2 regions of the Priestia sp. 10L35 genome follow, and region 2 is predicted to be linked to the other one. Evidence: riboswitches for the same ligand, from Rfam matches in the RefSeq annotation. Region 2 holds a riboswitch; the other holds the start of a gene.
What was found. A riboswitch is a leader RNA that binds a small molecule or an ion and turns the genes downstream of it on or off. The one in region 2 is predicted to bind cobalamin.
Positions count from the first base shown of each region.

Region 1: another riboswitch for cobalamin. It lies ahead of AC1DEF_RS12385 (cobyric acid synthase); the one in region 2 lies ahead of AC1DEF_RS10145 (ABC transporter substrate-binding protein).

Region 1 is NZ_JBFTKA010000003.1:269,807-274,716, forward strand. It holds gene AC1DEF_RS12380 (FecCD family ABC transporter permease) at 1-624, opposite strand, end outside; gene AC1DEF_RS12385 (cobyric acid synthase) at 830-2,356, opposite strand; cobalamin riboswitch at 2,449-2,628, opposite strand; gene AC1DEF_RS12390 (YdcF family protein) at 2,776-3,339, shown strand; gene AC1DEF_RS12395 (APC family permease) at 3,406-4,910, opposite strand, start outside.
Region 2 is NZ_JBFTKA010000002.1:812,489-817,398, reverse strand. It holds gene AC1DEF_RS10160 (class I SAM-dependent methyltransferase) at 1-93, shown strand, start outside; gene AC1DEF_RS10155 (YpjP family protein) at 477-1,079, shown strand; gene AC1DEF_RS10150 (thioredoxin family protein) at 1,268-1,582, shown strand; cobalamin riboswitch at 1,673-1,805, shown strand; gene AC1DEF_RS10145 (ABC transporter substrate-binding protein) at 2,064-3,023, shown strand; gene AC1DEF_RS10140 (adenosylcobinamide amidohydrolase) at 3,112-3,720, shown strand; gene cbiB (adenosylcobinamide-phosphate synthase CbiB) at 3,725-4,711, shown strand; gene cobD (threonine-phosphate decarboxylase CobD) at 4,686-4,910, shown strand, end outside.

The sequences.
Region 1 (4,910 bases), on a different contig from region 2:
AGACCATCCTCTCATTGATACGCTTCCCATTAGCCAATATAAAACCTGCCTTACATCTTCTTCGGGAGAAAGAGCCACAATTAATGAAATAAGCGCGCTCATAAAGGATGATAAAATAATCCCCGCTAAGATGATGGTTTCATTGGCCAAATTGCCGCTTGCGAGTTTCGTAATACCAAAAACTAAAAGAAGAGTAATAAAACCAGATACAATGCCGACTACAGGCAGCGTGAAGATAGACAAACCAAAAATACTCCAATGAAAATAAATTGCCATGACAGAGCCAAGGGTTGCACCTGAGGAAACCCCAATCGTATAAGGATCGGCAAGCGAGTTTCTTAATAGCCCTTGAAAGGCAGCCCCTGCTATTGAAAGTGAAGCTCCTACTAAAAATGCCACCAGTACTCTTGGAAAACGAATTTGCCAAATGATTAAATCCATGTTTTCTGGACCGTGATATAAGGATAGCCCGGTAAGGTGGCCAATAATAATTTTGATTGTATCTCCTACGGTTAACGAAACTGTACCAATAAATACGCCCATAATTATCGAAGTACATACAATAAATAAACTGACTATGTATAAAATAGATGCTTTGTTAAAAAAAATACGTTTAAAAATCAATACGTTCAGCTCCTCTAGGAAACGAGGCGTGATGTTTTATATTACATTAACCATTCATTTTCCTGTCCATAAACCATGCTTCCACCATGCATTAAGTTGGAAACAATCATCTTTTATTTGTTACGAGTGCTAGACTGTTGAACTGGGCAACGTAGAATAGCGTACTAAAGTTCTTGGTAAAAAAACAAGCGAAAGCCTCTACAAGCTATACTTTTTGTGTTTGCTCCGGACTTTTATAGTTGTCTATTAACTGATACAGCTTTTCCATATCTACGGCTTCTCTCACATATGCTGCTGCTTTTGAAAAAGACTCCTCTTTTTGCAGGCGACTGTTGAATGTGTCCGTAATAGGCGGCAATTTTTTATGTTTACGAATTTGATTAAGCAAAGCTCTGCGCAAAGAATCGTTATGAAACACATCATGAACATACGTGCCAATGACATTGTCTTTAACCGTTCCTTCTTTTTCATGCTCTACCACTGCAAAAGCTTTCGTGGTGCTCTTAGAAACCGTCTTTCCCATATGAATTTCGTAGCCTTCAATCGAAACTCTTTCATTTTCTAACTGGACATACCCAGAAACTCTTTCTGTTTTTTTGCTGGTTGTCATAACCGTTTCCACTGGAAGCAAGCCCAGCCCTTTAATGGACTCAATCCGAGATTCTACTGCATCAGGGTCTGTAATTGTCTCCCCTAGCATTTGATATCCTCCGCAGATGCCAATGACGTGAACGTTCGTTGTGTTCAAGACTTGATTAATGGCTAGATCCAGGCCGCTTTCTTGTAAAAACTGAGCATCTTCAATCGTATTTTTGCTTCCTGGCAAAACAATTAAATCAGGCGTACCTAATTGCGACGGCTTGGTTACAAGCCTCACGTGACAGTCTTCTTCTAAGCTTAAAGGATCGATGTCTGTAAAATTTGAGATGCGCGGGTACGAGATAACCGCAATATCAATTTCTTTTAACGGATTCACAAGCGTTGAGTAATTTCTGAGTGATAACGAATCTTCCGCGTCAATTTCCACGTTGTTCATATAAGGAATAACTCCTAGAACCGGAACACCCGTGTATTCTTCAAACCACTTCAACCCTGGTTTTAAAAGTTCTAAATCTCCTCGGAATTTATTAATTAACACCCCGATAACTCTAGACTTGTGTTCATCTGGAAGCAATTGAAGAGTACCGACTAGGCTCGCGAAAACGCCACCTTTATCAATATCTCCTACTAACACAACAGGCGCTTCTGCTATTTTTGCAACACGCATATTTACGAGTTCCCGATCGTTCAAATTGACTTCGGCAGGACTTCCAGCGCCTTCAATCACAATTCGATCATAATGATTGGCAAGCTCTTTATAAGCTTCCGTGATAACGTTCAAACCTTCATTAAAAAATTCTTGCCGATACTGAAAAGCAAACATATTACGTAGCGGTTTTCCGTGAACAACTATTTGAGATTCATGATCACGAGTTGGTTTAATTAAAATAGGGTTCATATTGGTTGTTGCTTCTACTCCAGCCGCTTCTGCTTGAATTCCTTGCGCTCTGCCAATTTCTTTTCCATCCATTGTAATGTATGAATTAAGCGCCATATTTTGCGATTTAAACGGTGCAGTTTGATAGCCGTCTTCTTTAAAAATACGGCAAAATGCTGTAGCAATCATGCTTTTTCCAGCGTCTGAGTGCGTTCCTTGAATCATAAGCGGTTTTCCTTTTTTCACTTTTTCCACTCCCTACCACATAAAAAAACCTTAACTGTAGAAGTCAAGGTTTGGTCATGCGCTCATTAACACATTGTCTTGACTTATTTCTCCCACCGAAAAATAAGGGGTTTTTAAAAGCAGGTCTCCTGGCTTATGCTTCATTTTACTTCTGCACCCTTCCTAGCTTGACTAGTGGGTCTTTGCAGGTTCATCCACATTTACAGTAGCGGGGGCTGCACCGGATTTACACCGATTTCCCTATTATCCTCCTTAGAGGCACTTTTAAAATCATTTATTCTTTATTGTAACGAATTTTATAACCATTCACAATAACGATTTTCTTCTATTATTATATATTACTGTGTTTATACTTATTTGGGTCTCGTATGCTATAATAACAATTATTTTCCAAACATCTTATGGAATAGCTAGGAAGGTGCTCACAGTTGAAGAAAAAAATCATTTATGTCTTTATCAGCGTGTTTGTTCTTTATATAGCAATCATATCTTTTTGTATGTATCAAACTGCTCACAAGCCTGTTCCACAAAACGCAGATTATGTGCTCGTTTTAGGTTCTAAAGTAGATGGTGACCAAATGTCTCCTAGTTTAAAAGAACGAGTAAAGACGGCCTTATCTTATTTACAAGCCAATCAACAAACAAAAGTTATCGTAACGGGTGGAAAAGGATCCGATGAAGAAATTTCTGAAGCAGAGGCAGCCTATCGTTTTCTGCGGAAAGAAGGAATTAAGAAGAATCGAATTATAAAAGAAAATCAGTCAACTTCTACTTTTGAGAATTTTACTTTTACTAAACAGAAAGTTGATATTCAACACAAAAAAGTCGTGCTTGTTAGCAGTGATTTTCATTTATTTCGCGCCTCTATTATTGCCAAACGTCAAGGCTTTGACGTTTATCCTTTAGGTGCAAAAACACCAAATTCAATTAAACTTCAAGCCTACTTTCGTGAGTATGCTGCTATTTTAAAAACATGGCTGTTTGATAAATAAATAAATAAATAGAGTAAGTAGCTCTACAAATAAAAAACACGGCATGAATTCATGCCGTGTTTTTTATTAATCATCTGTATCGATAACTGCTTTTGGTAAACCTGTGTATTTCGCCCAGTAGAAAATACCAAGTGAAACAAGGGCAATTAAAATTAAGTCAAGCGGGTTGCTTAGCACACCTTGTCCTCCACCAAATGAACCTAGATAAGAGATAACAAGCATAATAATATAATAAGCAACTAGCCACCAAGCAGATTTAAGCTGCTGTGCAAATTTTACAACGTCAGTTGGTACGTATTTCTTAAACGCTACGTAGATAACAACCATTAGAAGCTGTGATCCTAGCAGCCAAGAAATTGTCGTCCACCCTGACCAATATACGATGTATGAACAGAAAATAAATGAAACAGGAGCAATAACGCTCATGCCTTTTAATTTAAAAGGTTTTTTAAGGTCTTTTGCATTTACTCTGAATGCAGCAGCTGAAATTGGCGCAATCGCATAAGACAGAATAAGTGCCACTGAACATACGTTTACTAGCGCTTCCCAAGAAGGAAATGGCAGTGTCCAGAATACGGACATTCCAAATGATAGCCATAGTGACGCACGTGGAATTCCTGTTTTCTTATCTACTTTTGAGAAACGTTTAAATAATGTTCCATTACGAGACCACGCATAAACTAAACGAGAAGTTGTATTCATGAAGATGTTCCCGTTACCGCCTGGTGATAAAATAGCATCAAAAATAACAAGCGTTACTAACCAGCCAAGGCCTAAAATAAGTGCAATATCTTTAAATGGTAAAGAGAATTGCTCTTGAATTGTTCCCCATCCTCCTGATAGCATATCAGCCGGGATGTTACCAATGAACAATACTTGCAGTGCTGTGTAAATAATCGCTGAAAGTACAATACAGATAATGAGCGCGATTGGAATATTACGCTGCGGGTTTTTAACTTCACTGGCTACAGAAACAATAGGGTGAAGTCCTAGGTAAGCAAACATAACGCCACCTGTTGAAATGGCTGCTTGGATACCATTAAAACCAAACGGAGCAAAATCGCCAGTTGTAAAGTTAGCTGATTTAAAGTGATAAGCCAACACGACGATAATTGTAAGAGGAACCGCATATTTGAACACAGATATAATGACATTTGACTTAGCAAATGCTTTTACACTTACGTAGTTAATGATAAAAAATAGTGTTAATAACGCGAACTGAAATAACCAGCCGATTGTAGTAGGCGATTCAGAACCATGTTTAGTTAGACCAGGAAGCCAAAACGCAACATACTGACGTACAGCCGTTACCTCGATGGCAATCAAACTTGTGTAAGCAATAATGGTAATGAATGAAATTAAGTAACCCACTAAATGACCATGTGAGTAAACCGGATAACGGATAATTCCACCGGTACGCGGCAGCGCTGCTCCAAGTTCAGCATACACTAAACCGATAAGTAAAATAATGACTCCGCCAATCAGCCACGAAAAACTTCCGGCCGGACCAGCCTTTGACGCTACGTTACTAACCGCAAATAACCAGGCGGAACCAAAAATAGCTCCCATCC
Region 2 (4,910 bases):
CATTGGAAAAGCAGTCGTTTTGAAGAACATGGATTTATCGTACAAAAACGAAAAACATCAAAATTTCATTACGGGACAATTGATATACAATAATAAACAAAAAAGTAAAACGAATCCTGATCATAAAAAAGACTTCCAAAACCTTTTAGGAATTAAAAAGTTTTGGAAGTTTTTTTTATGAATTTCATCTAAAGTTCATAAAAGTATGATATATTTTTGAACATAAAAATACTTTTGTGTTTAAGCATCCAGCAAAAAAGGAATATCTTGTATAGGTTTCCGCTCGGTGTGACAACCTCAAACAGAAGAAGGAAGGTGCTAACTAAAAAGTCTTCGAATGCCCGTAGGCAGCATAAATGAATAAGCAAATATAGGTAAAAAATTAATAAGTATGTTACAATACCTAGTGAGTTATAACAATGAATTTTACGATATGAAAAGACCATATGGGAAAAGATGAGAAAGGAAAGATACGAATGCCTAGATGGATAAAAAGAATGCTAGTTGTATTTATTACAGTATTTACATTTGGGCTTGTCACTCCACCAGAATATTTATACGTTGATGATGCAAAAGCGGACAAGCAACATAAAGCAGGGTATGTAAGAGAAACAACTCCTGTCACAGCTGTTATAGAAGATATTCATTTGCCATATGAAGAACCAAAATATGAAGACGTTTCATCATTTGTTACGTATGCAATGGAATCAGCTGAAAAACAGTCAGTGGAAAAATTCGGAACAAAAATTGGGCCTGTCATTGAAGATGAATTTCGTCAAGCAGTGTTACCTAAAATTGAAGAAGTGCTGACCGACATTGGCACTGAACGTGAACAGTCAATTCAGAATCTCGAGATAAGCGAGCATCCTGCTGCTGGCTACGGTGAAAAGATTTTCCATGTATATGACCGGGAAACCGGTCAGGACTTAATACGGTTTCATGTACGGCGCGAAAATCCTCCAAAAGATGGATACTGGTTTAATTTTCACTATCATGCGGCTGCAGATAATTTTCAAAAGCATTATGATTTAGGGAAAATTTATTGGAACCGAAACATGCCGCCTAAATGGTTTAGCTGATAATAGACACAACATTCTGCGATTTCGAAATGTTAGCTTTTTTAAGCTAGCATTTTTTTACGTCTAAAACCGTTATGGTCTAAATAAGCTGAAACATTAGCACAACGATAAAAAAATCGTTTATAATGAAGTCAGACTTCTTACCATAGAATAGTGAGAAGGAACGAATAGATGCTGGAGGTAACACAATGAAACAATTTACGGAAGAAAAACAATTTCGCGAACAAATTAAGAACGAAACACTAAGCGTTGGGATTTTTACGACAACGTGGTGTCCTGATTGCAAACGTTTGGATATGTTCATTGATGAAATCGTTGATGAAAACACAGATAAAGCATGGTTTAAAATTGACAAGGATGAGTTTGAAGAACTTTCTGCTGAAAACAATGTAATGGGTATTCCTTCTCTTCTTGTATATAAAAACGGTGAAAAAATTGCACACTTGCACAGTGCAAATGCTAAAACGCCTGAAGCGGTCCGTGAATTTTTAGCAACTCTTTAATCCCTTAAGCTGCGAGAGCATTCTCGCAGCTTTTTTTGTGAGAATGGCTATTTCCATTTTTCCATGAGTGGGGTATACTAGGACAAGTGAATAATCGTAAAGCAATAAGGTCTCAATTTAAAGATTGAGTGAAAAGGGAAGTCTGGTGAAAAACCAGCGCGGTCCCGCCACTGTAAGCGCTTTGTGCGTAAGTCAGGAGACCTGCCTTATTGTTAGCTGTGAAACCTTCGAGGAAGGGTGAAGCAGGGTAATGAACATACATATCAAGTATAGTGAACGGATTCTTTTCCTGCTTATCTTGACGTTACCTGCTTTGCTTTCAATTGAAAGTAAAGCTTTTTTATTTTGAAGCTGCCGGCGAGCAGTATACATAGTCAAAGCGGAAAAACGGGATAGCGCTGCTTTTTGCATGATCATTTGCTTTTTCTTTAACGTGGAGGTTTCGTATTCACAATGAACAATATATAGGGGGAGTATTTAGATGAAAAAATGGCTTTCGTATTCCATTATTGCACTGTTAGTCATCGTACTTGCTGCATGCGGTGCAGGCAGCCAAAGCAACAGTGATAAAAAAACGAAGCAAGATACGGCACAAACGTCACAAGCTGCATTTCCAGTGAAGGTAAAAGACGCGCGTGATAAAGAAATTACGTTGAAAAAACAGCCTAAGAAAATTGTTTCCTTAATGCCAAGTAATACGGAGATTGTATATGCCCTTGGCCTTGAAAAAGAATTAGTCGGTGTTACAAGCAACGATGATTATCCTAAAAGCGTAAAGAAAAAAGCGCAGGTAGGAGATATGAACGTTAATGCGGAAAAAGTTATTGCTTTAAATCCTGATTTAGTGCTGGCACACGCTTCAAGTATGGGCGTTTCGGATGAAGTATTTAAACAAATTGAAAGTGCGGGTATTCCGGTATTTGTTGTAAAAGATTCAACAACGTTTGATACGGTTTATGATTCTATTACGCAAATCGGTAAATTAACAGGTAAAACAAAAGAAGCTAATCAAACAATTAAAGACATGAAAGAAAAAGTAGCTTCAATTGAGAAAAAAGCAAAAACGATTTCAAAAGAAGATCGTAAAAAAGTATGGATAGAGGTATCAGGAGCTCCTGAGATTTATACAACAGGAAAAGGTACGTTCATGAACGAAATGCTTACTATGATCGGTGCTGATAACGTAGCAGCTAGTGAAAAAGGTTGGGTTAAGTTTTCTGAAGAGCAAGTTGTTAAGTTAAACCCTGACGTTATTATCGCAACGTATGATGCAGACAAAAATGAGATTATGAAGCGTCCCGCTTGGAGCAGCATGACTGCTGTAAAAGAGGGTAACATCGAGAAGGTTGATCAAAACAAAATCAATCGCTTAGGACCTCGTATTGTAGATGGCTTAGAGGACTTAGCAAAAGCAGTATACCCTGAGGTGTACAATAAATAAGAAGAGGGACCATATTCCAGTTCGAATTGAAAAGGGGATTGGTCCCTTTTCACATCTTAAAATTGAAGAAAGGCCTGAGCTTTTAATCATGAAAACCGAGACTTCTTATAAAACATACAGCTCAGGGGTTTTAGGAACAGGCATTACGGAAACGGACACCTTTTACAATCGATTTGTTCACAAAGACTATTATTCAGATACTCCTTCTTTGGAGTATGAGCAATATTTGATGAAAGAAAATGTGCGCCATGAGCAAATCGTAGGGTTGATGACAGCCGTGTGGTTAAAAGAAAGAGCGGTTTACTGTTATGAAGGCTACGGAGTAAGAGTAGCTTCCGTGATAACGGCTGGAGTAGGAAACGCAGTAGATATTACAGCTGACGAAGCTGTCCCGTTCTATTCCTCTCCTGGTACAATTAATATGTTTTTTTTCGTGGAAGGTACGCTTACGGATGCAGCGTTTTTACAGCTTTTTATTGCGGCCACAGAAGCTAAAACAAAAACGCTGTCACAGCTGGGTGTCATAGATCCGGCTACAAAGACGATTGCTACGGGAACATCTACGGACAGCATTTCAGTTGCAGCGTCTCAGCAAGGACCATTATATGAATATGCAGGCTCTATGACCGCTTTAGGGCAAGCGGTAGCTAAGCTGGTGAAAATAAGCTTAGAGCAGGGACTTAAGGGAAAGAGGTGAAGAAATGAGTATTACACAAGCGATAATTGCACACATGACGGCCATGACGATTGCTTTACTAATTGACCGAATTATAGGCGATCCCGAAAATTGGCCGCATCCCGTTCGCTGGTTTGGTAAATGGATTTATTGGATAGATTCTAGATTAAATAAAGGTGCAGGAAAACGATTCAAAGGATTGCTTCTTGTGATAAGTATGGCTGTGCTCGCAGGAGTTGTTCCCTTTTTGTTCCTCCATGCTTTGTACGGAGTTCATCTTATAGCAGGTGTTTTAGTAGAGAGCGTAATGATTGCGACTACTATATCCACTCGTTCTTTAAGCGAAGCTGCTTATAAGGTACAAAGGCCGCTTCAGCTAGGAGATATGGAGAAAGCTAGATATGAAGTAAGTATGATTGTGGGACGAGATACAGATCGTTTGTCAGAAGGAGAAATTGCCAGAGCGACGGTAGAGACCGTGGCTGAAAATACAAGTGATGGTATTACAGCTCCGCTTTTTTATGCATTTATAGGAGGAGGAGCCCTAGCCTTTTTTTACCGAGCTATTAACACATGTGATTCGATGGTTGGGTACAAAAATGACCGCTACTTTCTGTTCGGCTACTTTAGTGCAAAAACCGATGACGTATTAAACTATATTCCAAGTCGGTTAACTGCAGTGGTGATGACGGCTGTTAATGTAGCAAAAAGCCAGTATTCTCTTGGGCATGTAACGAGTTTGATTAAGCGTGATGCTAAGAAGCATCCCAGCCCAAATAGCGGATACGGGGAATGCGCAGTGGCTGCTCTGTTAGGTATTCAACTCGGCGGGCTTAATACATATAAAGGCATAGAATCTAATCGTGCAAAAATGGGTGAACCACTCATTCCTCTGCAAGCCGGTCATATTGAACAAGCTGTTTTCATTATGAAAAGGACGGTCTATGCTACGTGGTTATTATATCTTTTGTTAGGAGGAGTTATTAGTGCTATTACCTACACATGGAGCTAATCCTAATGTCTTTTTAAAAGCAATAGGGGCCGAGAATTTGTCGCATATAAAAGACTTTAGCGTGAATACAAATCCTTTAGGGGCTCCCCTTGTGCTTCACGAAAAGTGGAACGAATTCAAGGGTGCAGCGTTTAGTTATCCTGACCCTCAAGTAACGGAGCTGAAAAATAAACTTGCAGCTCATCATCATGTTTCAGGT